Regions from separate parts of the Pseudodesulfovibrio alkaliphilus genome, predicted to be linked through region 3. Evidence: predicted binding sites of a transcription regulator. Region 3 holds the regulator's gene; each other region holds the start of a gene.
What was found. Region 3 encodes sigma-54, which starts transcription at its own class of promoters, with help from an activator protein. Its sites were predicted from a motif close to CTGGCACGGNNNNTGCTT; they were not measured.
Positions count from the first base shown of each region.

Region 1 (7,523 bases), on a different contig from region 3:
CAACGACGCCATCCTGGCTTTCATGGGCCTGCTCCCTGGCGGGCCGGGAGCGGAACCCGGTCGCGAGGCCGGAGCCGGGGCCGAGGCATGAAGAGGCTTTTCGATCTGGTCGCGGCAGGCGCGGCCCTGCTCCTCCTCTGGCCGGTGCTGGCCGTCCTGGCCTTGGTCGTTCGTCTCGCTCTGGGGTCCCCGGTATTCTTCCGCCAGGTCCGGCCCGGCCTGCACGGCAGCCCCTTCACCATCATCAAATTCCGCACCATGCGCCATGCCGAGGGGCGCGACGGCAAGCCGCTGCCCGACTGCGAGCGGCTGACCCGGTTTGGCCGTTTTCTGCGGGCCACCTCGCTGGACGAGCTGCCCGAGTTGATCAACGTCCTGCGCGGCGACATGTCCCTGGTGGGACCCAGGCCGCTGCTCATGGCTTATCTCGACCGCTATTCGCCGCGGCAGGCGCGTCGCCACGAGGTGCGGCCCGGCATCACCGGCTGGGCCCAGGTCAACGGGCGCAATGCCATTTCCTGGGAAGAGAAATTGGAGTACGATGTGTGGTATGTGGACAACCGTTCCCTGGCACTGGACCTGAAAATCCTCTGGATGACGCTGGGATCGGTCTTCAGGGCCGATGGGGTCTGCCAGCCGGGCCACGCCACTACGGAGGAATTCATGGGCAACGCCGACAAGCCCGAAGACAAGGAGGGACACCGATGAACATCACCCGCATCCTGCTGCCCGTGGACGGCTCGCGTTTTTCTGACGCTGCCGCGGACATGGCCATGGACATGGCCGCCAGCTTCAACGCGTCCGTCGTGCTCCTGCATGTGCGCAAGACCGTGCCCACCGGCCTGGGCCAGCCCAATGCCGACGAACTCCTGGAGTACCTGACCAAAAACGCCGAGGTGGTCATGGCCCATTATCGCGGCAGGCTGGACAACGCCAGGATCGACTACATCGATCTGGTCGTCGGAGGCGGTGTCGCCGATGTCATCGCCAACGTGGCCGAGGTGGAGAAGTGCGACCTCGTGGTCATGGGCTCCAAGGGCAAGTCCAACCTTGAAGGACTCATCCTCGGCTCGGTCACTCACAAGGTACTCAATATCGCCCACTGCCCCGTACTGGTGGTCAAGTAGGTTCGCCGCCGCCCTGGGCGGGGCCAGGAGGCACGGGCTCCGCCGCCTGGACCGCCGGACCGGGACCGCATCCGTCTGACGGGCGGACGGGCATCAAGTATCTGGACATTTGTGTTGATCACGCCCCAGGTAAGCGGGTAACACGGACCCATGGCGCCGCCTCGCCTTTTACGCCGAGTAGCATCGGGCTGAATTCCGGCCCCGGCCCCAGGCGGCAGAACCGGCCCGCTGCCGGAAACCCCAGACGGAGGAAAGGTATGAGCATCCCGGTATTCAACTGCAAGAACGCGGACGACGTGATGAAGGCGGTCAGCGATTATGACGTGAGCTTCATCCAGTATTGGTTCGTGGACATCCTGGGCACGCTGAAGAGCTTCCAGCTCACGCCAAGCGAGCTTGAGGCGTCCTTTGAGGAGGGCATGGGGTTCGACGGTTCGTCCATCCTCGGATTTTGCCGCATCGATGAGTCGGACATGGTTGCCATGCCCGATCCGACCACCTTCCAGATATGCTCCTGGCGGCCCGCGGAACGCCCGGTGGCGCGCATGTTCTGCGACGTGGTCAATCCCGACGGCTCGCCCTTTGCCGCCGACTCCCGCTATGTGCTCAAGCGGGTCATGGGCATGGCGGCGGAAAAGGGCTACACCTTCTACGTCGGCCCGGAACTTGAATTCTTCCTCTTTGCCGATGATCAGGACACCCAGGTGCTGGACTCGGGCGGCTACTTCGACGCCCCGCCCCTGGATCTGGGCAACAACATCCGCCGCGACATCATCTTCGCCCTGGGGGCCATGGGCATTCAGGTGGAGTATTCCCATCACGAGGTGGCTCCGTCCCAGCACGAGATCGATCTGCGCTACCAGGACGGGATGATCATGGCGGACACGGCCATGACCTATCGGGTGGTGGTCAAGGAGACCGCCCGCAAACACGGCTGCTACGCCACCTTCATGCCCAAGCCCATCTTCGGCGAAAACGGTTCGGGCATGCATGTCCACCAGTCCCTGTTCAAGAACGGTCGCAACGTCTTCTACGACGCAAGCGACGAGTACAATCTCTCGCCCGAGGGCAAGTCCTACATCGCAGGCATCCTCAAGCACGCGCCCGAGTTCGTGGCCGTGACCAACCAGTGGGTCAACTCCTACAAGCGGCTGGTTCCCGGCTACGAGGCCCCGGTCTACATCGCCTGGGCCAGGCGCAACCGCTCCGCCCTGGTCAGGGTGCCCATGTACAAACCGGGCAAGGAGGCGGCCACCCGCATGGAGCTGCGCTGCCCGGACCCGGCGGCAAATCCCTATCTCTGCTTTGCCGTGCAGCTCGCCTCGGGCCTCAAGGGCATCGAGGAGAATTATGTGCTGCCCGATCCGGTGGAGGAGGACATCTTCGCCATGAACGACCGGACCCTCAAGCGTAACAAAATCAAGGCCCTGCCAGGCTCCCTGTACGAGGCCGCCACGGTTCTGCGTAAATCCGCCTTCATGAAGGAGGTGCTCGGCGAGCACCTGCATACCGCTCTGGTGGAGAACAAGCTGGCCGAATGGGACGAATACCGCACCCAGGTCACAGAGTATGAACTGGACAAATACCTTCCCATTCTCTGATTCTATCCGCGCCATTGCATGACAAAAGGCCCTTCGCGCACGAAGGGCCTTTTGCTTTTTTGGCGTGTCGGCAGGGAAGGCTATGCGTCCTTGGCCACGGCGAAGCCCTGGGGCTGAAGGCCGGTGGAGGCGGGGGTGCCGGCGATGCGGGCCAGGAAGTTGTCTCCCAGCTTGGTGATGTGCTCGCTGACGCCGTCGAAGTAGTTGAAGTGCTCCTGCTCCTCTTCAATGAGGGTCTCGAAGAGCTTGACGCTGATGCTGTCGCCGTTTTCCCTACAGGTCAGCAGGAACTGGTTGTATACGTCGATGGTCACATCTTCCAGGTCGGCGGAGAATCCGAAGATTTCCTGGACCGCCTGATTGCGGACCGTCTTGGCGTCCGCTTCGCTCACCGGCTCGCCGCCCAGCTCCTTGACCCGCTCGGCGAGCATCTCGGCATGACGCATCTCGTCGATGGCGATGAGCTTCAGATTCTTGGCCAGATCGCCGTAGTCCATGGCGTCCAGGCCATAGTGCTGGTTCATGTACTGCGAGATGGCGGTCAGCTCCATGGCCCTGGCCTTGTTCAGTACCTCGATCACCTTTCCGCGTCTGGTTTCCTTGTCTTTGGTCATGATTCCCGTCCTTGGTTGTCGATTATGGTTTGGGGATGCTCTGGGACCACCGATACCATGGTCGGGGCCAGGGGCGCAATGTGCCGCCGCCTCCGCCACGCCACGCGGCCGGGTGCAAAGCCGGGATGTCGGTCTGCGGGGGGGGCGGTGCAAAGGGAGCTTTACGGTCCGTGAGGTGCTGCTTGTGACATCTTCCTGTGATTTCGGGCAGGTGCATGGTCGCAGCCAAAGTGGCCCGGCATTTGCTCAAGGCGGCATGTCGGCGGCGGACCGTGCCTGCGGGCAGGCGGCCTTCGGCGAAAAAATCACTTTGAGGAGAACGGCTATGGCAGAGAATGTTGCGCAAGAAAGAGACGATGTGGTGGTGGACAAGGCTACCAGCTCGTGGTCCGACCTCTGGAAGAAAGAGGATTACTGGGCCATCTGGCTGGGCTTTTTGATCCTGATCATCGGTTCCGTCATCTATTTCAATAACGAACCGGCCGGGATGCGGGATAAATTCGCCGAGGCCAACGCCATCATGGAGGCCGAAGCGGCCAAGGCGCCCTTCAAGACCGTGGCCTGGTATGAGGCCCAGACGGCCAAGGAGCGGATCAAGGCCAGGGACGGCGCTCTGGCAAAGAGCATCTCGGCCTATCTGGCAAAACCCAAGAAGTGGTCCAGCAATCCTTTGGATTCCCTGATCCTTTCCAAAGAGCAGGCCGACGCCATGAACGCCGCGGCCATGCCTGCGTACGAGGCCGCGGCTGCAGCGGCCGTGCAGGCCAAGACCACGGCCCTGGCCGCCCAGGCCGCTGCCGGGCAGGCCGGATTCAAGGACGCGGCCCTCAACGCCAAGGCTTCGTCCCAGATTGAGGAGTGGCTCAAGCTGCGGACCAAGGCCTCCTCGGCCAAGGGCAAGACCACAAACAAGCCGTACAACCTGATCCCCGGCCTGCTTCTGCTCCTGGTGGTCTTTGGCGCGGTCTTCGCCGTGGGCATGCAGTTTATCGACGGCTCGGGCGCTGCCTTCTTCAAGGGGTTCGGCTTCGTTTTCGGCATTGCGTTCATCGCCTATGTGCTGGCGGGGCAGAAGACCATGGCCTACTACGGCATCGGCGACGCTGCCTGGGCCATCGCCCTTGGCATGATCATCTCCAACACCGTGGGCACGCCCAACTGGGCCAAGAAGGCTTTGCAGGTCGAGTTCTTCATCAAGGCCGGTCTGGTGCTGCTTGGCGCCGAGGTGCTCTTCAACAAGATCGTGGCCATCGGCATCCCCGGCATCTTTGTGGCCTGGGTGGTCACCCCGGTGGTGCTCATCACCACCTTCATCTTCGGCCAGAAGGTGCTCAAGATCAAATCCAAGACCCTGAACATGGTCATCTCCGCCGACATGTCCGTGTGCGGCACTTCGGCGGCCATCGCCACAGCCGCAGCCTGCAAGGCCAAGAAGGAGGAGCTGACCCTGGCCATCGGCCTGTCCCTGGTCTTCACCGCCATCATGATGGTGGTCATGCCCATCATCATCAAGGCCACCGGCATGCCCTACATTCTGGGCGGCGCCTGGATGGGCGGCACCATCGACGCAACCGGCGCGGTGGCCGCTGCCGGAGCCTTCCTCTCCGAGAAAGCTTTGTATGTGGCCGCTACCATCAAGATGATCCAGAACGTGCTCATCGGCATGACTGCCTTCGGTGTGGCCGTGTATTGGTGCACCAAGGTCGAGTGCGTCGAGGGCCAGCGCGTCAGCGCCATGGAAATCTGGCACCGCTTCCCCAAGTTCGTGCTGGGCTTTTTGACCGCATCCATCGTCTTTTCGATGGTTTACAGCGTGATGGGTTCGGATGTGGGCTTCACCATGGTTGACCAGGGCGTGCTGCGCGGCTTCTCCGGCCCGCTGCGCGGCTGGTTCTTCTGCCTGTCCTTTGCCGCCATCGGACTGGCCACCAACTTCCGCGAGCTGCGCCCCTACTTCAAGGGCGGCAAGCCGCTGATCCTGTACGCATGCGGCCAGGGCTTCAACCTGTGCCTGACGCTGCTGATGGCCTACATCATGTTCTACCTGGTGTTCCCGGACATCACGGCCAGCATCTAATCCATAGAACCTACTGCCCTCACCCCACAGGCCGGAGGGGTTCGCGAAATCCTTCCGGCCACCCGTTTCCCCGCCATGGCGGGGAAGCGGGAAGGGCGGGCGGATGCAGGGAGAAGCGCGATGACAACAGTGACGGAAACGACCGGAAGCGGCCTGATGGCGGACCACAGCCTTGGCGTCAGATGGGCCGCGCTGGCCCTGGTGGCGGCGTTGGTCTGGGGGTTCATGTTTGTGGCCGGACCGCGGCTGGCCGCGAGCGTGCCTGCCCTGGGTAGCTTGGCCGCCTTTGTCAATGAGACGGGTATCGAGACGGGCGCCTACTACTACACCAGCGTCGAGATAGTGGGCCACGCCGACCACAATGCGCGCAGCACCATCGAGTATCAACCCCACGGTCCGGGGCCGGAGTAGCCCGCCGGGCTCAATCGGCCGGATCGAACATGGTCTCTATGAGGCGCGAGGCTCCGGTCAGAAAGAGGATGGTCCGGGGCACGACCCCGAGAAAGAAGGCGAACTGCTCGCCCTCGGTCTGGCCAAGGCCCGCGTGCGAATAGAGGGCGAAAAAAAGGAACATGGCCAGAGCGAAGAGCATTGCAAGGGGCAGGGCGGTGGCGATGCGGGAGAGAAGCGCCCGGCCGTCTATGCGCCCGCGCAGACGCAGGACGATGGCCGCTGCCGATCGCAGCACCCCGGTCCAGGACTGGACAAAGGCGTCGGCTGTGGCGACACCGACCATGCCGGACACCAGCAGCGCAAGGACGAGCTCTGACATAGGCGCTCCCCGGCGGATACGTTTCCACCTCTTGCATGGAGCTTACGTTTATTGAAGCGGCGGCGTCAAGTCGGGCTTGACGTGGCCCGTGTTCTGGTTCTACAGAGCGCCGAGGCGACCAGATGCGATTTCCCAGACCCCACTCCCTGCAAAGCAAATTTCTCATCGGGCTGATTGCGACCTCTCTGGTCATCGGCGGGATTCTCTACGCCGTGTTCTCCTACTACATGGGCAAGCTGCTCGAAGGCGAGGTCCACGCCAAGGCGAGCATGGTTTTGGCCCAGGTGGACTCGGTCCAGAGCTATGTGCGCCACGTCCTGCGCCCCGCCATGTACGTCAAGCTGCCGGATGCCTTCGTCATCGAGGCCATGTCCAGTTCCTATATCTCGCGGCGGGTCATGAGCCGCATTTCGGACGGTTCCACGCACCATGTCTATCGCCGTGTGGCCATCGGGGCGCGCAATGAGGATTTCGAAGCCAACGAACTCGAGCGCAGTCTGGTGGCCCGATTCCAGAAGGACAGGGCCGCGCAGATCTGGCACGGTTACGAGAATATCGACGGTGTGCGCCACTTTGTCATGGCCAGGCCCGTGGTTTTCAGGGAGGAATGCCTGCGCTGCCACGGGACCGTGGAGGACGCCCCTGTGGAACTGGTGGAGCGCTACGGCGACCGGGGATTTGGCCATGAGGCGGATACCGTGGGCGGGGTGGATTTCGTGGGGCTGCCGGTGACCGCCTCCGTGGCCCGCATCCACGGGGCCATCACCACCTATGCCATTGTCTTCGCCTTGGCCGCTCTCTTCTATTTCGTTGCCACCAACATCATTTTCAAGCGCATCGTGGCCAACAGCGTACGCACCCTGACCACCAGCTTTCGCCGCAATTTCCAGGACGACACGAGCATGGCCCTGTATCGCGAGGTGGAGCGGGGCGACGAGATTCACAAGATAACCGCAGGCATCGAGCGGTTGAGCGACTACCTTTACGAGACGCGCCAGAAGCTCCAGAACTACGCCACCAACCTCGAAACCATGGTCGAGGAGCGCACCAGCGAGCTGGCCCGGCTGGCCCAGGCCCGGCAGTCGGACGTGGAGATGTTCGCCCGGCTCCTGGCGGGCTCAAGCCGCAGCCAGTCGCGGCGGGAGCTTTGGCGGGCCACCCTGCCCCTCATTGCCGAGCGTTTCGACCTTGAACGCACTGTCCACCTCTGCGCCCTGTCCACCAACCGCCATTACTCATGGCCCGAATCCGACGAGCCGCCGGCCCTGCCCGAGGATTGGGTTTCGCTGCTTTCGGAGTCGCGTCCGCTCATTGAGGCGGATCGCGCCTTCA
Region 1 covers NZ_WODC01000001.1:653,663-661,185, reverse strand. The annotation lists gene GKC30_RS03175 (glycosyltransferase family 4 protein) at 1-91, shown strand, start outside; gene GKC30_RS03170 (sugar transferase) at 88-708, shown strand; gene GKC30_RS03165 (universal stress protein) at 705-1,127, shown strand; gene GKC30_RS03160 (glutamine synthetase family protein) at 1,385-2,728, shown strand; gene GKC30_RS03155 (ferritin-like domain-containing protein) at 2,809-3,342, opposite strand; gene GKC30_RS03150 (YeiH family protein) at 3,668-5,419, shown strand; gene GKC30_RS03145 (hypothetical protein) at 5,540-5,830, shown strand; gene GKC30_RS03140 (hypothetical protein) at 5,841-6,191, opposite strand; gene GKC30_RS03135 (c-type heme family protein) at 6,314-7,523, shown strand, end outside.
Region 1: GKC30_RS03150 (YeiH family protein) is a predicted target of sigma-54. The motif match lies at 3,573-3,590, and genes of this name have one in related genera.

Region 2 (7,523 bases), on a different contig from region 3:
CCTCCTGGCGGGCGCGTTCGGCCGCCAGCTCAGCGGATCGGTTCGAACCGGACGAGCGCTGCTGGCCCGCGCCGAGTACGCCTGCCACGCCGCTGAAGACCGAAGTGATGAGTGCCGGGCTTCCTCCCATGATGAATCCTCCTGTGAAGAGGCTGTTGAAAACGGCGATCCGCGTGGTTGCGTCGATGCGTTCACAAATCCGCAGGACGGGGCGAATCAAGGCCTTGCGTGCAGGAGCCGCCTCTTGGCCTTGCATTGTTTCCGCGTCCGGCATCTCGTCATTTTTGAACAGCCGCTCTGTCTTGACCTTTTCGCCGGTCAGTTAAAGGGTTTTTCGGACCATAGCCCTGGAATCCGCCCCGGACGGAGAACGGGCGAAAGGAGGAGTCGAAAGGACGAGAAAGGGCGGACATTGCCTGTTGACAGGGGTTCCGGTCAGGGTTGTCCTGGAGGTTCAAGCTGTCGGCGCAAACGACGAGGGCCGCCGCCGGAGTGCTTCCGGCGGCGGCCCTCGGCTGTGTCCTGCCCGGCGCTAGCGCTTGATGCTGATGAGGGTGTTGAGCAGGGAATCCGTGGTGGTGATGACCTTGGTGTTGGCCTGGTATCCGCGCTGGGTGATGATCATGTCGGCGAATTCCTGGGCCATGTCCACGTTGCTTGTCTCCAGGGAGTTCTGCTCGAAGAAGCCCCTGCCTCCCTGGCCCGCCTTGCCCACAATGGCCTCTCCCGAGGCGTCGGTGGACACGAAGTGGTTGTTTCCGGCGCGGCGCAGCCCCCACTCGCTGGTGAAGCGGTAGTTGGCGACCTGATAGAACTGCTCGCTCTGGCCGTTGGAGAAGTAACCGCTGAGGAATCCGTCCTTGTCCACGCTGGTGTTGAGCAGATAGCCCCAGGTGTGGCCGTCCTGAATCTGGAAGAGGGTGAAGGAACTTTGATCGTAACTGGTGGTGATGCGGGCGTCGCGTCTGGCATCGTCCATGCCCGGCAGGTTGTTCGCGTTGCGTCCCACATCGGCGGCCGTGGCCCCGCCCGGTTTCCAGGAGGAGGTTCGCGATGTCAGGCCGAAGTCGTAGCTTATGGTCACCATCTCCCCGATGGCCGCCCCGTTGCTGCCGTAGGTGAAGGAAAACTCGGGCTTTCCGTCGGCGCTGAACGAGGCGGGAGCCCAGTTGCTCAGGACCTTTCCGTCGGCCCTGGCGCCGGGGTCCAGAGAGTAGGCCGACTGCTCCACCAGCTCGCCCTGGTCGGTGAAAACCAAGACCCCCATTCCGGCCAGCCCGGCCGAGGAGGTATTGAAGGCGTCGCTGCCGTCCGCCGAGGTCGGCAGCGCCACAAGGTATTCCCAGTAAATGTATCCCGGAACCGCGTTGGACAGCGTCGAGGTGTCAACGGGATCGAAGTGGACGCTCAGTTTGCGCTCGTTGCCCTCGGAATCGTACACGGTCAGGTTCGAGGAGTAGGCGGGCTGGTTGTCGCCGAAGGGGTTGCCGTCGGCGCGGCTGCCGTCGTAGGCGGCCAACATGGCGAAGAAGGGGTTGGTCTCGCTCGAGTGCTTGTCTCCGGACATGGCGTCGAGATTGGTGACCATCGCCACCGAGGAGGTCGCCCGGGGTTGGGAACGCACCACCCTTGCAGGCTGGCCGTCTATGATCACGTCCTCGTAAGGCAGCTGAACGTCCGAGACCTGGTTGGACACTTCCCCGGTTTGGCGGTCAACGACATACCCCTGGAGCCTGAATCCGTGGGGGTCCACCAGATAGGCGTCGAGATCGAAGCGAAACGCCCCGGCCCGTGTGTAGTGGGTGGCCCCGGCAGCGCCTTCCGAGCCCGGGTCGCGCACCCCGAAGAAGCCGTTGCCGGAGATGGCGAGGTCGGTGGACGTGCTCGTCAGCTCCAGGCCGCTTTGGGTGAAGATGTTGCGCACCGCGGACATGGCCACACCCATGCCTATCTGGCTCGAATAGCTGGCCCCCGACTCATACTGTCCGCCGCCCGAGGCGAGTTGCCGACTCATGGCGTCGCAGAACAGGGCGTCCGCACGGCGGAACCCCATGGTGCTGACGTTGGCCAGGTTGTTGGCCACCACCTGCATCCGGTTGCCGTGGGCGACGACGCCCGTGGCGCCGACAAACAAGCTGCTAAAACCCATACCTTCCTCCGATCCGGCCCGGTTGGGCCAGGCAGGAAGCGCTCCGGGGGACCCGGCCCCGGCAACATCTTCCCCTTTGCTTCTCCGCCGGGGAAACAGCAAGGACCATGCCACGGAAAAAGGCTCCGCCACGTTTCCCGCGGCGCATTATTATAATGGATTATCCCCTCGCCCTCAGGCCAAAGTTGACACGAACATGTCAAAAAGGGGGGGCACCATGCGTATCGTTGAAAACCTCGGGGTCGGCCAGAGGCTGATCCTGGTCATCTCTGTCGTCATTCTCGCGCTGCTCGGGGCCATCGTCGTCGATGTGACCCTGAGCACCAGAAACCTGACCTTGTCCATCTCCGACAAAATCCTTTCCCAAAACAGCAGAACCGTTACCTCCACCTTGAGCGGCTGGCTCGGCGACAAGCTGCGCTATCTGAACTTGGCGGCGGAGAATCCGTACGTCATCGAGGCGGCCCTTGGCGGCGATTTTGAGGCGGCCACTGCCTGGCTGGTCAAGGCCAAGGAGGCCGACCCGGCGCTGGAGTCCCTCTTTGTCCACGATGCCCAGGGCATCTCCGTCGTCACCACCAATCCGGGCGGTCGCGGCCGCTCCTATGTCAACCAGGAATACTTCACGACCATCATCAAGGAAGACAAGGCCAGCTACATCTCCAATATCGTGCTCTCGCCCGTCAGCAAGCAGCCGCGGGTGGCCATCGCCGTGCGTATCCGCGACAAGGGCCGGACCGTGGGCTATGTTGGCATGTCCATCATGGCCTCGGCCTTCACCGCCGCCTACATCGATCCCATCAAGGTCGGCTCCGAGGGCTATGCCTTCATTCTCGACCTGGACGGCCGCATCCTGGCCCACCCCGACAAGGGGCTCATCTTTGAAGACGTGAGCCAGCACGACTTCATCAGAACGATGATTACCCGTAAAAGCGGCTTCATCGAGTATTTGTGGCAGGGGGACATCAAGTACCTGGCCTTCAGCCAGGTGCCGGAAACCGGCTGGATCGTGGCCCTGGCCGCCGACCAGGACGACCTCATGACCGAAGCGGCCCAGCTGCGCACCCGGCTGCTGCTCCTGGGCGCCACGGGGCTGGCCCTGGCCATCCTGGTCATTTTTCTTGTCTCCCGCAGGCTGATAACCCGGCCGCTGGCCTCCATCGCAGCTCAGGCCGAGGCCATCAGCGACGGCGATCTCGATGTCCGTTTCGAGACCTCCTACAGCGGCGAGATGCGGATGCTCAAGGAATCCTTTGAACGAATGGCCGCGCAGTTGCAGCGCATCGTCGGCGACGTGCATGCCGCTGCCGAGCAGGTCTCTGCCGGCGGCGAGGAATTGAGCGCCACGGCCCAGGATCTGTCCATCGGCGCCAACAATCAGGCCGATGCCGTGGACAAGCTCTCCTCGGCCATGGAGGAGATGACATCCAGCATCGCCCAGAACTCCGAGAATGCCAACCAGACGGAATCCCTGGCGAGCAAGGCGGCCCGGGACGCCCAGCACGGAGGCGAGGCCGTGGCCGAGGCCGTGGGCGCCATGACCGAGATCGCGGACAAGATCACCATCATCGAGGAAATCGCACGCCAGACCAATCTGCTGGCCCTCAATGCGGCCATCGAGGCGGCTCGTGCCGGGGAGCACGGCAAGGGCTTTGCCGTGGTGGCTGCCGAAGTGCGCAAGCTGGCCGAGCGCAGCGGCGCGGCAGCGGCAGAGATCGGCCAGCTCTCGGCGTCGAGCAACGCTGTGGCCAACCGGGCGGGCAAGATGCTCGAACAGCTGGTGCCAGATATCCGCAAGACGGCCGAACTGATTCAGGAAATCTCGGCAGCAACCGGCGAGCAGCGGGTGGGGGCCGAAGAGATCAACAATGCCATCCAGGATCTCGATACCGTGGTCCAGCGCAACGCAGCCACGTCAGAGGAGGTGGCCTCCACGTCCGAGGAGCTGGCCGGTCAGTCCGTGCAGTTGCAGCAGACCATAGGGTTCTTCCGTCTGGCAGGGGTGTCCGGCGGTCCGGCTCCGAAGACTGCGGCCAAGGGGCCCAAGGTGGCCCGCGCAACCCCGGCCGCCCTGCCTTCGTCTGCGGCGTCCGCTGACAAGGCAGAGGCCGACGACGAGTTCGAGCGGTTCTGATCCGCCCGACCCGGGATCGCCCTGCGCGGGGCGGCGGCCTGCCTGCCGCCGTCCCGCGCCTTTTTGCCCCCTAGCAATCGCCCCTTGCCATGAGGCCCCGCCCTGCGTAGGGTGGCTGCCTCGGCAAGCGAGAGTGAACCCAATCAACCAACGGAGCCAATGATATGAAACGTCTCATCGTCCTGCTCGCCATCGCGCTGCTCGGCCTCGGCCTTTTCGGATGCAACCAGCAGGCCGGAATCGCTGTCGGCGTGGTGGATGAAGCCGCCGCCTTCCAGAACAACAAGGCGGCCACCTCGGCCATGACCTATCTTCAGGAGCTGGGGACCCCCCTGCAGCAAAAGGCCGAGGCTGCCTACAAAGCCATGCAGGAGGACCAGAGCGAGGAGAATGTGGCCGCCTACAAGGCCGCCATGGGCGAACTGCAGAGCGTCATGAACGAAGAGCAGCAGCGCGTGGTAGCCCTTATCGACGCCAAGTTCAACGAGGTGCTCGAGACGTACCGCAAGGACAAGGGGCTGACCATCATCCTTAGCCGCCAGTCCGTCATCGCCGTGGACAACGCCGTGGACATCACCGCCGACATCTCGGCCGCCATGGACGCCATTGAGCTGGACCTGACGCCTCCGGCCCGCCCGGTCGTGGACGATGCGGCTGTCACGGAACAGGCCCCGGCCGCGTCCGACGAACAGTAGCCTTTCGACCGCCCGCAAGAGAAGGCCAGCCCGTTTGGACGGGCTGGCCTTTTTCTCGTTCGGAAGGAGTTGTCGGGTCAGCCCTGCGGGTTGCGGGCCAGAAACTCGCGCATGGCCAGCCGTGCGGTGTCGAGGCTTTCGACGAAATCGGCGTAAAGACGCCGTGTCGTACCCAGGTCGCCGTCCTTGGCCGCCTCCTCCATGGACAGGGCCAGCCCGGCGTTCACGGTGGAGCGGACCACGCCGCACATGCCCTTGAGGGAGTGGGCCAGTTTGGACGCCTGATCCATGTCGCCCTGTTCCAGGGCTGCTGCCAGGGACTCGGAACGCTCCGGGCTGTCCTCCAGAAACGCATTGACCAGTTCCGCGGCCAGCTCCATGTCTCCGGCGAGACTCTGCACAAATCGCTGCTCGTCAAACAGGGGGTCGCTCATGTTCGGGACTCCGGGCCTGTGGCGGCCTTGGCTCGTGTCAAACAGGTGTTCATGCCATGTACCATCCCGGGCCGGTCATGGGAATGATTTTTCCGGCCCGGCGCACAGGGCGGTGTAGAGGGCTTCGTAGCGACGGGCCGCCGCAGCCGGGGAAAATCCCGCCACCACGCGCTCTCTGGCCGAAAGCCCCAGGGCGTCCCGGCCGAGCCGTCCCAGGCCGGCCATGCGGACCATGGCCCGGGCCAGGGCCTGGGCATCGCCAGGGGGCACGACCTCGCCAGTGTTCCCCACCAGGGCGGCGCTGTCGCCCACGTCCGTGACCACGCTCGGCACCCCGCAGGCCATGGCTTCGCCCACCACATTGGGCAGGCTCTCGCCCGCCGAGGACGAGACGTGCATGTCCATGGCCGCCATCACCCGCTCAAGGTCGTGCCGCTCGCCCAGGAGCCGGACACGTCGGGCTCCCCGGATGCCGGGCCGGGAGTCGAATCCCGCCTCGGCCAGCCAGGCGGCAAGGCGTTGGTTGTCGCTGTCCACCCCGCGCCCGGCCAGAACGAATACCGCGTCGGGCAGTTCCTGTGACGCCATGCCTGCGGCCAGCAGCAGGGTGTGGTGGTCCTTCATGGGGTCGAACCGGGCCGCGTGGCCGATGACAAGGTCGTCGGCCCCCAGGCCGAGTTCGGCACGAACCGCGGTCCGGGCCTCGGCGTCGGGCCGGAAGCGGTCGGCGTCGAATCCGTTGGGGATGATCTCGAACCGGCGGGGCGAGTAGCCCAGGCCGCGGTGGAAATCGCGTGCGGCAGCCGAGTTGGTCACTGTCGCGTCCGGGAACCGGGAGAGGGCGGCGCAGGCCCGCAGCGTCAGGGCCGTGGTCCTGGGGTAGCGGTCGAGATCCATGAAGGCGCAGCGGATGTTCCAGACCAGCCGGGGCGAAGCGCCCAGGGGAAAGGCCAAGGCCCGCGCCGCCAGACCGAGAAGGTCGGCATGGTAGAGCCATGTCTGCACCACATGGGGCCGGTATGAACGCATCATGCCTGCCAGCCGGGCCAGTCCCGCCGGGGACGGAACGCCGCGGCGCATGCTCAGAGACGCCACTTCCACGCCCGCATCCGCCAGCCGCCGCCCCATTTCGCCCGGCGCCACCAGACTGACCACGCGGCAACGAAAGCGTACCGGGTCCATGGTGGCCGTCAGTCTGTGGAGCGTGGTTTCCGCGCCCCCCACATCCAGGCCGGTGATGACGTGCAGTATTCTCATGCTGGGTGTGCGGCCTGTCCGCCGCATGTTCCCTCTAGCATCATCCGGGGCAAATCGCCAGAGCCGGACCGGACGATCATCTGCCTCTCGTCAGGGTCAGCCATACACGCAATCCCCCCCGGCCTCTCGGTTCCAGTGCCCCCCCTCGAAGACGAGCAGCACCTCCTGCATGGCCAGCGTCCGGCAGTTGTTGAGGCATATCTTGGTTTGCTGCGCCTCAAAGGAAGATGCCACCTTGCGGGTGGGGGGCAGAAACCCCCGTACCCAGACATTGCGCCCCGGATGGTCCGAGACGATGAACGGATAGGCGCGTTCGGCAGTTGCCGAGCCGCATCGGGGCGCAGTCACTACCGAGGGCCGGTCGAGCCGGATCGAATCGCCGCGATCAAGGAACATCAGCCGCGTCCCGCTGCACAGCAATGCCCCGCAACCGGCTTCGCCGTAGACAAAGACCAGGGCGCTGTCCGGGTCGGCCATCCGGCGGACTCGCCGGACCATTTCCGCCGGGCTGGCCGCGTCAGGCAGGCCGGCAAGGGGCGGGACCTCCGTCCCGTTGAGGCATTTCATGGGGTGGCGGGGCACCAGTCGTCCTTCGAGCCACGGCAGAGGCCGAAAGAAGCGCACCCTTGCATTTACCCTGTCCAGCTGCGCCGCGGCCATGGCGGCCAGCGCCAGGTTGCGCAGCAGCGGGCCGCTTTCCGACTGTCCCGGCCGAGCCGACAGGGCCAAAAGCAACCTGCCGCAGACCATGACCAGATCGGCCGGATCGCCCCCGGACAGCATCCGCCATCCGGCCACTTCAAGCAGGCGGATCACGGCCCGTGCCGTGGCGGACGCATCAGGGACGGGCCGCA
Region 2 covers NZ_WODC01000003.1:215,868-223,390, reverse strand. The annotation lists gene GKC30_RS06500 (hypothetical protein) at 1-130, opposite strand, end outside; gene GKC30_RS06495 (flagellar hook protein FlgE) at 533-2,149, opposite strand; gene GKC30_RS06490 (methyl-accepting chemotaxis protein) at 2,367-4,283, shown strand; gene GKC30_RS06485 (OmpH family outer membrane protein) at 4,448-4,978, shown strand; gene GKC30_RS06480 (Hpt domain-containing protein) at 5,056-5,412, opposite strand; gene GKC30_RS06475 (glycosyltransferase) at 5,488-6,669, opposite strand; gene GKC30_RS06470 (hypothetical protein) at 6,766-7,523, opposite strand, start outside.
Region 2: GKC30_RS06495 (flagellar hook protein FlgE) is a predicted target of sigma-54. The motif match lies at 2,246-2,263, and genes of this name have one in related genera.

Region 3 (7,523 bases):
GGTGGAAATTGTGGAGTTGCCTGACCATCCTTGGTTTTTGGGTTGCCAGTTCCACCCGGAGTTCAAATCCAACCCCATGAACCCTCACCCCTTGTTCCGGGAGTTCATCAAGGCGTCCAAGAATGAAAAAATAAGCAAGGACAAATAGTTGACTATCAGAGATCTTTATGGGGCCAGCCGGTCCGGCCCCTTTGTCCTGGCCGGGCCGTGCGTCATCGAAAGCAGGGAGATCACCCTGAGGACGGCGACCGCCCTTGCCGCCGTGGCCTCGCGTCTTGCACTGCCCCTGGTCTTCAAGAGTTCCTTTGACAAGGCTAACCGTACGGCTGTGACAAGCTTTCGCGGACCAGGCATGGAAGAAGGGCTGGCCATTCTGGCTGAAGTCAAAGACGAGACAGGTCTGCCCATTGTCACCGACATCCACAGCCCCGAACAGGCGGCAAGGGTGGCCGAGGTGGCGGACGTGCTCCAGATCCCCGCTTTCCTCTGTCGACAGACCGACCTTCTGGTGGCTGCGGCCAAGACAGGGTGCATCGTCAACATCAAGAAAGGCCAGTTTCTCGCTCCCTGGGACATGAAAAACGCCGTGGACAAGGTCCGCGCCTCGGGCAACGAACATATCTGGCTGACCGAGCGGGGCTCCACCTACGGCTACAACAATCTGGTGGTGGACATGCGCGCTATCCCCGAAATGCGCAAATTCGATGTGCCCGTGATCTTCGACGCCACCCATTCTGTGCAATTGCCGGGCGGCTTGGGCGCGGCCTCGGGGGGACAGCGCGAATATGTGCCCGTGCTGGCTTCTGCGGCCGTGGCCGCGGGAGCGGACGGTATCTTTCTCGAAACCCATCCAGACCCGGACACCGCCCTGTGTGACGGCCCCAACAGTCTGCCTCTGGATCGCGTGGAACTTCTGCTGCGTCGGCTCAAGGCCATATGGGAGCTGGCCGATGCGTGATGGCGTCATGGAGCGTGCCAGCCGCATCCGCCTGCTGGTGCTTGACGTGGACGGCGTGCTGACCGACGGCGGGCTCTACTATGGCGCCGAAGGAATGGTCATGAAACGGTTCAACGTCCAGGACGGATTCGGCATCAAGCTGGCCCAGTCCGTGGGTGTTGAGGTGGGGGTCATCACCGGCCTGGACCAGCCCCCGGTGGCCAGCCGGATCAGGGAACTGGGCATCACCCACTACTACCCAGGAAACCATGACAAACTGCCACATTTCCTCGAGATATGCGAGAAGGCCGGTGTTGAAACGTCCGAAGCCGCCTTCATGGGCGACGACTGGATTGATCTCGCGGTCATGCGCGAAGCCGGGCTGGCCTTGAGTGTGCCCAATGCCATGCCCGAGGTGCTTGAGGCAGCCCACTGGGTGTCGGTCCGTCCCGGCGGACATGGGGCTGTCCGCGAGGCCGTCGCCTTGATCCTGCGCGCCAGAGGACTCGAGGACAGCACACTGAAGCAGTGGGCAGGGTAGATGAAAGGGCGTCCCGGATTATTGCTCATCACGATTTTTCTGGTCGGTCTGCTGGCGGGCATTGTCATCAAGGCCGCCTTCTTCACCGAGCAGATCGTTGAGCCAACGACCGTCCAGCCTGTGACGGAAAAATCCCGGACCCAACTGCTTGACGAGGCCGATATTACAGCCGAGGACATTGAGCTGGTGCAAGGCAAAAAAGGGGCAATGACCTGGAAGCTGCTGGCCACCGAGGCCAAATACAACCAGGAACGCAAGCTGGTGGGCGTGACCCGGCCACAGCTCTCCGCCTATTTCGGCGAGGAGCGTCAAGAGGTGTACGTCAAGGCCGACAGGGGAGAGGTGGATCAGCCCAACGACAACCTGACCCTGTTCGACAACGTCACCGGGCGGTTCGGGGTCATGGCCCTCGACGCGGCGCATCTTGATTATGTAGGGGCCATAGACAAGGTGTATCTCAAGGGGGGCGTGACCGTACGCCGCCCGGACATGACGCTCACGGCAGCAGCCGTGGAGATAGACATGGTCAGCCTCGACCTCAAGGCGGCCGGCGGCGTCGAGGCGCTGTTCGCGCCCAAGGGATTTGACACGAGTCCGTTTCAGGACCAGGGCAGGGAGTAAGCATTTGATAAATATGACACGATGGCTCATTGCTGCGGCCTGTCTGCTCGCCTTTATTTCCCCGGCCTTCGGGGCCGATTGGGGCGAGGTGCGCGAGGCTGCAAGCAATCTCAACGTGCGCGAGGCCCGCTCTCCGCGGAGCGAGCATGTGCTCACCCTGACCAAGGGGCAGCGCGTCAGGGTCGATTTTCCCAAGGACGGCTGGTATGCGGTCTTTGACCTCACCGAGGCCGAGCGCGACGAAAGCCGCGCCCTGGGCTATGCCAATGCTAGGTTTTTGAGCCCTGTGGAGGGCAAAGCCTTGGAGGTGATCGCGTCCCCGTCGGCCGGTGCGCCTCTGCCCGGCGCTACGGACACCGCCCAGACAACAGACTCCGGCCCGGCCCGGGGCGAGGGCTCGGTCAAGGCCCCGGCCGCCCCGACCCCGCCTGCCCCCATCCAGGTGGGCGTCGATCCCAGCCGGGTTCCTGTCAAGATCACCTCGGATCGCATGACCTATGACGAAAACAGCAGGACTGTCACCTTTATCGGCAATGTGGTGGCCGTGCACGGAGAGCTGACCCTTTGGGCCAACCGGCTTTCGGCCTTTCTTTCCTCAAGTACCGGCAAACAGTTTTCCGTGGACGGCATTGAGCGCATCGTGGCCGAAGGGACCGTGCGGGCCAAAAAAGGCAGCACCGAGGGCACCTGCGGCAAGCTGACATATTTCGTGGAGGATCAACTGCTTCGCATGGAGGATGATCCCATGCTCCAGGACGGCCCCAACAGCCTGACCGGCGAGGTGATCAACTTCCATGTCCGCGAGAATCGCAGCGAAGTGGTGGGCGGCAAGGGCAAGCGCGTTAAGGCCATCTTCCTGACCCCCGAAAAGATCAAGGTGCAGTAGATGCCGGACGGACTTGTCGCAGCCAACCTCTCCAAACGCTATGGCCAAAAGGAGGTGGTGCACGGTATCAACCTTGAGGTGCACCGTCGCGAGGTGGTCGGCCTGCTCGGTCCCAATGGGGCAGGCAAGACCACCACGTTCTACATGCTGGTGGGCATCGTGAAGCCCAATACAGGCCATGTTTCCCTTGATGGCGAACCACTGACCGACAGGCCCCTGCACGAGCGGGCCCGCATGGGCGTGAGCTATCTGCCCCAGGAGAGTTCCATTTTCAAGAAACTCTCGGTACGCGAGAATCTCCAGATAATCCTCGAGCAAACGGATCTGCCCCCCGCCGCCCAACACAAGAGGGCCAACGAGTTGCTGGAAATGTTCACCATTACCAAGCTGGCGGACCAGGCGGCCATGTTCCTCTCGGGCGGTGAGCGCCGCAGGCTCGAAATAGCCCGAGCCCTGATCATGGATCCCAAGTTCATCCTGCTCGACGAGCCCTTCGCTGGCATCGACCCCATTGCGGTTATCGACATTCAGGAGATCATCTCCGTGCTGAAGAGCATGGACATCGGCATCCTCATATCAGATCATAATGTTCGGGAAACACTTAACATATGTGACAGAGCCTATCTCGTCTACGAGGGCACGGTCATCCTTGAGGGCAGCCCCGAAGAGATCGTGCAAGACAGTCGCGCCCGTCAGATATATCTGGGTGAGGACTTCCGCCTCTAAACGTCTTTTTTCCCCTTGCATCCGTTCTTGGCGATTTACAGCGGGGTGAATCGTTGGTACACTTTTTTCATGCCGATAATCCTATCTGAATAATGCAAGCTTGTCAGATGGTTATCAGGCAGATATTGCTTCCTGCTTTGATGTGTGGCAGGGTTGAAAGCAGGAGTTGAATGGATCGGTGAAAAAAACTGTCGCGAACCCCCGGCGCGGAGCCATGTGGAGCCCGCGCCGAGAGGTCTAGAATATGGGATTGGAACTCAGGCAGCAACTCAAGCTTTCCCAGCAGCTGGTCATGACACCGCAGCTGCAGCAGGCCATCAAGCTCCTGCAGCTCTCCCGCCTGGAACTGCTCGAAACCGTTCAGCAGGAGCTCATGGAGAATCCCTTTCTCGATGAAGCCGAGGTGGAAACCGAGATTCGCGAGCCCGAGAAACTGACCGAATCCCAGGCCGAGGAGGAGCTTGTCCGTACTGCGGATTGGGAAAACTACCTCGGTGAGTTTTCGAGCACTTCCAAGCAATCCACGGCCCGCGATCTGGAGGTTCCCGAAGAAGGGCTGTCCTTCGAGGCCCGGCTGGCCTCAAAACCATCGCTGGAAGGTCACATCGGCTGGCAGATGCGGCTTTCCGACTTCACCGAACGTGAGTTGTCCATCGGCGAGGTGATTGTCGGCAACCTTGACCACAATGGGTATCTCCAGGCGTCAGCAGAAGAGATGGCGGCCATGGCCGAGGTCGCGCCCGAGGAAGTGGAGTCCGTCGTCCTTCGGGTTCAGCGGCTCGACCCGGTGGGCATCGCTGCGAGAACCCCGCAGGAATGTCTGCTGGTCCAGATGGAAGTGCTCGGCTTCGACGACCCCATCCTGGTTTCCCTGGTCCGCGATCATCTGGAAGACCTTGAAAAGAACCGTTTCAAGCCTCTGGCCCGCAAGTTCAAGATTTCCATGGACGATCTCAAGTCGTACATTGAGCTTTTGCAAACCCTCGACCCGATGCCCGGGTCGCATTTCTCCAGCACCGAGCCGCATTATGTCAGCCCCGATGTCTTCGTTTACAAATACGGGGACGACTTCGTCATCATTCTCAACGAGGACGGACTGCCCAGGCTGCAGATGAACTCCTATTACATGGAAACCATGCAGGGTGCCAGAAACAAGGAGAAGGACTACTTTCAGGAGAAAATGCGCTCGGCCGCCTGGCTGATGAAAAGCCTGTACCAGCGGCAGAGAACATTGTACAAGGTAGTGGAGAGCATTGTCCGCTTTCAGCGTGAATTCTTTGAGGAAGGTGTGACAAAACTCAAACCTCTGATCCTCAAGGAGGTGGCAGAAGATATCGAGATGCACGAGTCCACTGTCAGCCGCATCACCACCAGCAAGTATGTGTCCACCCCACACGGCATCTTCGAGTTGAAGTTCTTCTTCAACAGTGCGCTGGACCTCAACGACGGCTCCCAGGTGGGCTCGGAAAGTGTCAAGGCGCTCATCAAGCAGATGATCGCCGCGGAGGACCAGAAAAAGCCCCTGAGCGATGAGCGTATCGGCGAGATTCTCCAGGAAAAACTGGAGGTGAACATCGCCAGGCGCACGGTTGCAAAATACCGTTCCGCCATGGGCATTGCCTCGTCCTCCAAGAGAAAGCAGTATTTCTAAGGCAGGCTTTCCACACATTCAACCAGGAGGAATGTATGAACATAAGCTTCACTTTCAAGAACTTTGAGCCGTCTGATCATCTCAAGGGATATGCGCAGAAGCGCTTTGAAAAGGTGGGCAAGTATGTTTCCGACGCGGAGGCCGACCTCCAGGTCAACCTGCTGGTGGACAAGTTTCGTCACAAGGCTGATATAATCCTCAATGCCGACGGTATCCACATCTCGGCCTATGAAGATTCCGAAGACATGTACTCGACCATCGACATGGTCCTCGACAAGCTGGAGGCACAGCTGCGACGCATGCGCGAGAAGATGAAGGATCGCAGCAGGCAGGCCCGTGGCAACAAGGTCCAGATGAACTTCATTTCCTATGAAGGCAAGGCGGGAAAACCCGGCCCGACCATTGTGGGAACCGACACATACGAACCCAAGCCCATGTCCGTTGACGAGGCAGCCCTGCAGTTGGACTCCCTCGACAACGAGTTCCTCGTCTTCCGCAATGCGGAGACCGAGGGCGTCAATGTCATCTACAAGCGCAAGAACGGCGACTTCGGTCTGATCGATCCTGGAAATTAAGCATGAAACTCGGTGATTACCTGGACAAGGATCTTGTCCTGTACGATCTCGTCTCCGGCTCCAAGCCGGAGGTACTCGCGGAACTCCTCACCCCGGTGGGGGAGAAATATCCTGAAATGGACACGGACCATGCGGTCCGTGTCCTTCTTGATCGCGAAAACCTGGGCACCACGGGCATAGGCGACGGCATTGCCATCCCCCACGGCAAGCTCGAAGACTTGGAACAGGTCATTGTAGTGGTTGGCAGGAGCGTTTCCGGCGTCGAGTTCACGGCGCTGGACCACAAACCATGCACCATCTTCTTTCTCGTACTCGCCCCGGAAAAAGTGGCCGGCATGCATTTGCGTATCCTCGCCCAGGTTTCACGCGTCCTCAAGGACGAGGCTTTCCGTCGCGAATTCATTGGGGCCGAGGACTTCGAGGCGCTTTGGAAGCTCCTCGAAGAGGTTTAGACCGCCCGGAGTCATGCCGTGACACCTGCCAATACCTTTCCCGTGGTCGTGGTGACCGGCATCTCGGGCTCGGGCAAGAGCACCGCACTTAAGGTTTTCGAGGATCTCGGTTTTTTTTGCATCGACGGCTTGCCGTCAGGCATGTCGGCCAAGATAGCAGGCCTGATCCTCAAACAAGACACGAAGTATCGCGGTTTGGCCCTGGGCATGGATATGCGCCAGCCGGAATTCCTGGAAGGATGGGACATCGCCTTTGAGGAGATGGCCGCCATGGGCATCTCGCCTCAGGTACTCTTTCTCGAAGCGAGGCTGGGCGAGCTGATGCGGCGCTACGCCACCACCCGCAGACCCCACCCCCTGGAGAGCCAGTCGCTGGGATTGGAACAGGCCCTGGAACAGGAGAAGACGCTGCTCGACCCCATTCGCGCCAGCGCTGATCTGGTGCTCGACACCTCGGACTACTCGGTCCACGATCTGCGCCGCGTGATCCAGACAAAGTGGTCGGCCATCGAGGAATTGGGCCGGGGGATGCGGGTACACATCATCACCTTCGGCTTCAAGTACGGAGTTCCGAGCGAAGCGGATTTCGTCTTTGACCTGCGTTTTCTGCCAAACCCCTATTTCGACGAAGCGCTTCGACCGCTTTCGGGTCTGGACAAGACCATCTCCGACTTTGTACTGGGCAGTCAGGTGGGAGTGGAGTTTAATGACAGATTTCTGGAATTTCTGACATATATCCTGCCGCTGTATGCTGACGAGGGGCGCTATCGCATCACCCTGGCCCTGGGTTGCACCGGAGGACGCCATCGCTCGGTGGCCGTGGCCGAATCGGTGCTGGCGACACTGAAGAAAAAAGGGTATGCAGTCACCATAGAACACAGACACATGGAACTGGGATAATCATGGCCGCGAAGAACGAAGACACTTCCATGGTGGGCGTGGTGCTGGTCACACACGGCTCCTTTGGTGAAACTCTGCTTGAGGCGGCCGAGATGGTGCTGGGGCCCCAACAGCACTGTCTGGCCGTCGGCGTGGATGTGGACCGGGGCGTGGACGAATCCATGGAGGCCATCCGCAAGGCCATCAAATCCGTGGAAAAGGGCAGGGGGGTCGTGGCCCTGACCGATCTTTTCG
Region 3 covers NZ_WODC01000007.1:91,400-98,922, forward strand. The annotation lists gene pyrG (CTP synthase) at 1-148, shown strand, start outside; gene kdsA (3-deoxy-8-phosphooctulonate synthase) at 149-958, shown strand; gene GKC30_RS11115 (KdsC family phosphatase) at 951-1,478, shown strand; gene lptC (LPS export ABC transporter periplasmic protein LptC) at 1,479-2,099, shown strand; gene lptA (lipopolysaccharide transport periplasmic protein LptA) at 2,113-2,985, shown strand; gene lptB (LPS export ABC transporter ATP-binding protein) at 2,986-3,711, shown strand; gene rpoN (RNA polymerase factor sigma-54) at 3,956-5,362, shown strand; gene hpf (ribosome hibernation-promoting factor, HPF/YfiA family) at 5,398-5,937, shown strand; gene GKC30_RS11145 (PTS sugar transporter subunit IIA) at 5,940-6,389, shown strand; gene rapZ (RNase adapter RapZ) at 6,408-7,289, shown strand; gene GKC30_RS11155 (PTS sugar transporter subunit IIA) at 7,292-7,523, shown strand, end outside.

Region 4 (7,523 bases), on a different contig from region 3:
CCTGGGAGTCGAGGATTTCGCGGCGAACGAAGAACACGGCCCCCTCGGGCCGAAGCAGCAGGCCGCCGCGCCCTGTCTCCTCCACGCCGGGCGAGGCGGCGGGCAGATCGGATTGATGTATCGCCGCCACCAGATCAGCCAGGAGCGCACCGTCATCCCTCCCGTCCTGGTCAAGGGCGCGACCGAAAACGATCCTCCCCTGCGCATCGGTGATCACCACCGCGCACAGGGCCTGATTGCTGAAGGTCTCGGCGGGCAGATTGGATTCGATATACTCGGGATTGCCGTTGCTGGCGAAGTGATAGGTGTCGTCCCAGGACGCCCAGTCCCAGACAAAGGAGTCCAGGGCCTGGATCTCGCGCAGAACGCCGTTTCTGACCCGTCTGGCCTCGGCTGCGGCCAAACCGCGCTCCAGGGAGTCGAACCCGTCCTTGACCACCGAGTTGGCGACCCACGCCTCAATGGCGAGAAACACCAGGGTCACGATGGCGATGGAAATGAAGGTGATCCGTCTGAGCCGCATGGTGCCTCACGCAGGATTTGGGGATGGGCAGCGCTTCCGGCCGGTTGCGCATTGTGTCAGCCTAGCCTGTTTTCAGGGGGTGCGCAATGTCCGCACAGGAGGGCCCTTTGCGCAACCAGCCATTTCCTCCCGGAAAAGTCATGTTTGATCAAGATGTTCCTGGCCTCTTGCTCCTATCGTATTTATGGGGTAAGCGATCTCTCCATGCATGAAATGTCCATCGTCGAATCCATCCTCGGCATCCTGCGCGAAGAGATGATCAAGCATGACGGCCACCGGCTCAAGAAGGTGGTGATCAAAAACGGCGCCCTGGCCGGAGTGGTCACCGAGTCCCTCGTCTTTGCCTGGGACGCGCTCACGCCCGGCGGCGAGTTCGACGGCTCCAGACTCGAAGTGATCGAGGTGCCCATCCGGGTGGCCTGCGGCGAATGCGGCGAGGAATTCAGCCCCGACCATTCACGGTGCATGCCCTGCCCCAAGTGCGAGGCGCTGCTTGGCCACACCGTGCTGCAAGGCAAGGAAATGCTCATCGACTCCATTGAGATCGACGACGAGTAGCGGCCGCAAGCCGCAGTTTTTTCACCGCTCCGGCGCAACGACAAAGAGGTGGCTCATGTCCAAGGAAGTAACCATCGTCCGCAACGTGCTCGAAGCCAACGACCGGCTCGCCGAAGAGCTGCGCGCCACCTTCAGGGCCAAGAAGATTCTCTGTCTGAACCTGATGAGCTCGCCCGGCGCGGGCAAGACCACGGTACTTGAACGCACCCTGACCGACCTGAAGGACGAGTTCCGCATGGCCGTGGTCGAGGGCGACCTGCAGACCGACAACGACGCCCGGCGCGTGGCCGCCACAGGCGCCCAGGCAGTGCAGATCAACACCGAGGGCGGCTGTCATCTGGATTCGGGCATGGTGCTTGACGCCATCAAGGCCCTGGACATGGACGCAGTGGACATCCTCTTTGTGGAGAATGTGGGCAACCTCGTATGCCCGGCCGAGTTCGAGGTGGGCGAGGACCACAAGGTCACGCTCCTGTCCGTGGCCGAGGGGGACGACAAGCCCGAGAAGTACCCCCTCATGTTCCACATCTCCTCGGTCATGCTGCTCAACAAGGTGGACCTCCTGCCCTATGTGGATTTCGACCTGGACAAGGCTTCCGGACACGCCCGCACCCTGAACAAGGACATTGAGGTCATCGCCATGTCCGCCCGAACCGGCGAGAACATGGACGCCTGGTACGACTGGCTGCGCCGGAAACGGGCCGAAAAACTCGCAGGCAAATAGACCGCATCCCGTTACAATGGCTTGCCCCCCCCGGCCTTGCGCCGGAGGGGGTTTCTCGTCCCGGCGGCAAAAGGCCGCCACGCCCCATTGGCATAACCCGCGCCAGGGGGTATGGTCCCCCCATGTCCTTTCCCCGCAACCTGCCCCTTGAAGAGGTCTTCGCCTCCATCGCGGACGGGCTCTTCACCGTGGACGCCGACTGGAACGTGACCTACTTCAACGAGTCGGCCCAGCGCATCACCGGCATCCCGGCCGCCGAGGCCCTGGGCCGCAAATGCTGGGACGTGCTGCGCTCCAGCCTGTGCGACGGCCAGTGCGCCATGGCCCACTGCATCCGCCGGGGAGACCGCGTGGTCAACAAATCCATCTTCATCGTCCGGGGCGACGGCACCCGGGTGCCGGTCTCCATCTCGGCCTCGGCCCTGCGGAACGCGGACGGCGAGGTGGTGGGCGGCGTGGAGACCTTTCGCGACCTGACCGAAATCCACGTCATGCGCCGCAAGGTTGAGGCCCTCTATCGGTTCGAGGACATCGTGGGCCGCAGCCCGGCGCTGGAAAAACTCTTCGGCATCCTCCCCCAGGTCAGCGCCAGCCAGGCCACCACTCTCCTCCTTGGCCCCTCGGGCACGGGCAAGGAACTCTTTGCCCGCGCCATCCACTCGCTCAGTCCGCGCAAGGGCGGCCCCTTTGTGGCCGTCAACTGCGGCGCCCTGCCCGACACCCTGCTCGAATCCGAACTCTTCGGCTACAAGGCCGGGGCCTTTACCGACGCCCGCACCGACAAGCCCGGCCGCATCGCCCTGGCCGAAGGCGGCACCGTGTTTCTCGACGAGATCGGGGACCTGCCGGGCAACCTCCAGGTCAAGCTGCTGCGCTTTCTGCAGGAAAAGACCTATGAACCCCTGGGCGGGTTGGCTCCTGTCAAGGCGGATGTGCGCGTTGTCGCGGCCACCAACCGCGACCTGACCGCCCGAGTGGCCGAGGGCGCCTTCCGTCAGGACCTCTACTACCGCCTCAATGTGGTCACTCTGCGCCTGCCGCCCCTCTCGGAACGGCGCGAGGACATTCCGCTGCTGACCGACCACTTCGTGAACGAGTTCAACGCGATCCAGGGCAAACACGTTCGCGGCCTGAGCGAAGACGCGCTGCACCTGCTCATGCGTCACGACTATCCGGGAAACGTCCGCGAACTGGAGAACATCCTCGAATACGCCTTCATCCTCTGCGCCAAGGGATTCATCCAGGTGGAGCATCTGCCCGAATACCTGCACCCGGGCGACCGCCCAGTCTCGGACAACGGCCTGGGCGGCAGCATGGAGGAAATCAAGCGCCGCGCCGCCCACCGCGCCCTGGAGCGCAACAATGGACGCAAGATGGCCGCCTGCCGCGAACTGGGCATTTCCAAGGACACCCTGCGCCGCCTCCTGGCTGACGACACCCATCCTTAGGGCGAATAATTAGCCCTTGCGCCTTGTTTTGGCGTTTTTTTCGCCCTGTTTTTTCTTCTTTTTTAGATAAAGCTTGAAATTATAGACTTTTTCTGATGGCACGCTTGATGCTTAAAGCAAGGCATGTCGGAATGGTCCTGGCGAAGTGCAACGCATGCGGCATGAAACCGGAACGCTACTTTGTTTGGCGTGCTACAAGGACCGCCTGGCATCCGTCTGCGAAAACGCGGACGAGTACAAGCTGTTTGAAATGCGTGACGATTCGATTTACCCCGCAGGCCGCCTATCCCTTCCCTCAAAGGACCCTATGGACAGGACATCCGCCATATTGGCCTGCGGGGTATCCCTTTTGCTGTGCGGCGCCATCTGCGCCGACACCCGCGCCCTGCTCGAACAGGGCGGGGTGCATGTCATTCCCTGGCTCACGGGAGGCATCCATGAAGTCATGGACGCCCTGGGGCGCGGGGGCCTCTCGCGGCTGGTCATGCCCGGTGCGCCCGAGTGCCCCGCCGCGCCGGACACGGGCCATGTTTGACTTTTTCCTGACTGCGGGTATTTCTTTGGCGTGCACCGGGCCTGACACCCGGAACCATCAACACCATCAGGCGGCCCTGGGCCGTTTTCTCGGGAGAAGATCATGAGCGAATGCAGCGGGTGCGCCTCGGCCGCGCCGGACGGCAGCTGTTCCAGCAGCACAGGGTGCGACAAGGGCGAGGAAAAGCTTCAGAAGACCTTGGGCCGCATCAAACACAAGATCGTGGTCATGTCCGGCAAGGGCGGGGTGGGCAAGTCCACCGTGGCCGCCAACATTGCGGTGGCCCTGTCCCTGGCGGGCAAGAAAGTCGGGCTGCTCGACGTGGATGTCCACGGGCCGAGCATTCCGCGCCTGCTCTCCCTCAAGGGTCAAAAGCCCCACATGGGCGACCAGATCATGGAGCCCGTGTCCTGGAGCCGGAATCTATCCGTCATGTCGCTGGGCTTCCTGCTTGAGGACGACCGTCAGGCCGTCATCTGGCGCGGGCCGGTCAAGATGGGCCTGATCAAGCAGTTCGTCGAGGATGTCATGTGGGGCGACCTCGACTTCCTTGTTGTGGACTGTCCTCCCGGCACGGGCGACGAGCCCCTTTCCACTCTCCAGACCCTTGGCCCCACGGCCATCGCGGTCATCGTCACCACCCCTCAGGGCGTAGCCGTAGACGATGTGCGCCGCTCGGTTTCCTTTGTGGGCGAACTTGGCAACCGCGTCCTCGGCATAGTCGAGAACATGTCCGGCTTCGCCTGCCCGGACTGCGGCGCAGTCCACAACATCTTCAATGCCGGGGGCGGCGAGGCCCTGGCCAAAGAGGCGGGCGTCCGCTTCCTGGGCCGCATTCCCCTTGACCCCGAGGTGACCGCCTCGGGCGACGAGGGCTACCCATTCATGAAGATCCACCGCGACACGGCCACGGGCAAGGCCATGCAGCAGGTCATCGAACCCCTGCTCGCCTTCCCGGAATAAACCTGCCATCAGTCAAGGCCGGGATGCTCATCCCGGCCTTTTCCCGTCTTTGCACCGGCCCGCAAACAGGGTATTGATCGGCCATGCCCCGATACATGAAGAACCTCCTCGCCCTGACCGGGGTGATCATCGTGGCCTGGTTCCTGGTTTTCCTGCACGACTGCGTGGCCGGGCTGGCCGCCTTTGCCGGGCGCTTCGACCCGGCCTTTGAACCTTGGGCCTACTGGGCGCTGCTCGCCCCGGTCCTGGTCTCGCTTGGCTGGGCGCTCAGGGCAGCCTTTCTGCGGCCAAGACCCCTGCTCGTCCATGCGGACCCGACCCCCGCGGAGATGGCCGGGTTCCGCAGGGCCATGGTCCAGCGGCTGACGCGCAACAAGACGCTGCGCGAGGCGGGCATCAACGTGGAGTCGGACGCCGACCTCGAGGCAGGGCTGTCCTTCCTGCGCCAACGGGCCGATGCCGAAATCAGGACCACGGCCCGACAGGTGTTCATCAGCACTGCCCTGGCCCAAAACGGCCGCCTCGACTCGCTGGTGGTCCTCTTTCTCATCTCCCGGCTCACATGGCGGCTTTCGCGCCTGTACAACCAGCGGCCGCACTATCGCGAAACGATCAACCTCTATGCCAACATAGCAGCCACCTCACTGCTGGCCGGTTCCGTGGACGAACTGGGCGTGGACGAATACGTACGCGAACTCATGGGGCCGCTGGTGGGCGGCTCGGCTATCGGGGCCGTTCCGGGCGCCCAGGCCGTGGCCGGGGTCATCACCGCCTCGGTCCTCAGCGGCACCACCAACTGCCTGCTGGCCCTGCGCTGCGGCATCGTGGCCCGCAACTATCTCGACCTGAGCCTTGAGGCCCGGGGGGCCATGCGCCGCTCGGCCACCCTGGAGGCATCGCGGGTGTTCATGACCTTGAGCGCGGATACGGTCCTCTACGTCACCCGTGTGCTGGTCAAGGGCTCCACCAGCGCCATGCGGGCCGGTTCGGCTCGCGTCTTTCGCAACATGGGCGATGCTGCCGCCGGAACAGTCGAATCCATGGGCAACGGGGCCAGGGGCCTCCGCCGCTCCGTGGCCAGGCTCGGTCAAAGGCTCGGCCAAACGGCCAAGAGCGCAGTCAACACTATCAAAAGAGCAGCGGCTCCGGGCAAACACCAGACCCCCGAGAGCAATGACACCGATCCCAAGCCATCGCGCCAGAAAAACCGCACCGCCTCTAGGGGCAGTCGGACCGGAGGCCCGCTTTCTTCGCTGATTTCCCGGTTCGGACGCCGGAACAAACCAGGGAACGGAAACACGCCCCCCTGAACGCCTGCTGACGCGACTCTGCACAACATATCCGTCTTGCAGAAAAAAAACAGAAAACCAATCACACCCCCTTGATTTTTGTTTTTCCGTGGCTTACGGTTTAGCATATTATACCAGCGGCACCCGTGGAGGCGCGGTCTGAATGTTGTCCGACGCTGGTTTGAATCGAAACAGGCATATCAAGAAGCAGCGTGCATCTTGTTCGCTGCTTCCTTAAGTTTGGTGCACGGGAACCAAGCGCAGTCATTCATTTTTTCAGGAGACTTTTTTCCATGTCCAAGAACATCTATGTCGGCAATCTGCCCTGGTCCGCCACCGAAGAAGACGTTCGTGCCGCTTTCGGCGCCTACGGCGAGGTGACTTCTGTCAAACTCATCGAGGATCGCGAGACTGGCCGTCCGCGTGGCTTCGGCTTTGTCGAAATGGACGACGCCGGCGCCCTGGAGGCCATCGAGAACCTGGACGGCAAGGACTTTGGCGGCCGCAACATCAAGGTCAACGAAGCCAAGCCCCGTGCGGAGCGCCCCCGTTGGTAGCCCCCATTTTCAGGCTATAGCACGGCCTGCGGCGCCCGCCTCTCCCAGGGGAGGCGGGCGCTTTTGCTTTCATCCCGTTTCACCCAGGAGGTCTTTTGGTCAAGCGCAACTACTCCTTTGAAAAAAGACAGAAGGAACTGGCAAAGAAGAAGAAAAAGGCGGAAAAGCTCCAGCGCAAACAGGAACGCAAGGACGGCGACCCTCAGGAGCATGACGAGGACGAGGACCACCAGGAAACCGGCCACAGCCCCCAGGACCAGGATGGCTGACCCCGCAGTCCGCCGCCCGGCCTTGCCGGGCGAGGGGCCCGGACCCGATTCCAGGGGCCGGGCCTTTTTCGCGTTTTGGAGGGGAGAATCGCCCGGCCGCCGCGCCAACGAGAAAGGCCCCCTTGCGGAGGCCTGGATTTTTCTCGGTGCAAAAAAGGAAGTTACTTTCAACCTAGCAACGGGTGTGCCACAATACGACAACCTCGAAGAAAAAGTTTAAATATCTTCATTTCAAACACTTACACGAACGTCTTTTCTCTCTGCCCTGGCCTTTTTCCCTGAGGAGCAGTTCAAAAATTTCGATTTGCCGGGCCAGACCGCCCTGGAGGGCAAAATATTTGAACTCCGGGCAGGGCCTTCCATCTCCGCCATGTCGGCCACGCCACGAAAAACGCCCCCGCGGGAAAGTGCGGGGGCGAGGAGTCTCAAGGGAGTCCGGGCCGGGGTCAGGAAGCCCGGGCCACGGCGCGGACAAAGGCGTCGGCCGAGCGGGCGATGACCTCTTCGCCCACGCAGAAGGCAAGGCGGAAATAACCGGGATAGCCGAAGCCGGTGCCGGGCACGGCCAGGATTTTCTCCTCCTGGAGGGTGGCGCAAAAGGCCACATCATCACCTCCGGGGGCCTCGGGGAAGAAGTAGAAGGCGCCACGCGGCATG
Region 4 covers NZ_WODC01000012.1:10,011-17,533, reverse strand. The annotation lists gene GKC30_RS14080 (sensor histidine kinase) at 1-523, opposite strand, end outside; gene GKC30_RS14075 (hydrogenase maturation nickel metallochaperone HypA) at 737-1,081, shown strand; gene hypB (hydrogenase nickel incorporation protein HypB) at 1,137-1,805, shown strand; gene GKC30_RS14065 (sigma-54 interaction domain-containing protein) at 1,928-3,253, shown strand; gene GKC30_RS15060 (NifB/NifX family molybdenum-iron cluster-binding protein) at 3,561-3,788, shown strand; gene GKC30_RS14055 (Mrp/NBP35 family ATP-binding protein) at 3,891-4,751, shown strand; gene GKC30_RS14050 (DUF697 domain-containing protein) at 4,835-6,061, shown strand; gene rbp (RNA-binding regulator) at 6,334-6,597, shown strand; gene GKC30_RS14920 (hypothetical protein) at 6,693-6,866, shown strand; gene GKC30_RS14040 (pyridoxal phosphate-dependent aminotransferase) at 7,313-7,523, opposite strand, start outside.
Region 4: GKC30_RS15060 (NifB/NifX family molybdenum-iron cluster-binding protein) is a predicted target of sigma-54. The motif match lies at 3,349-3,366, and genes of this name have one in related genera.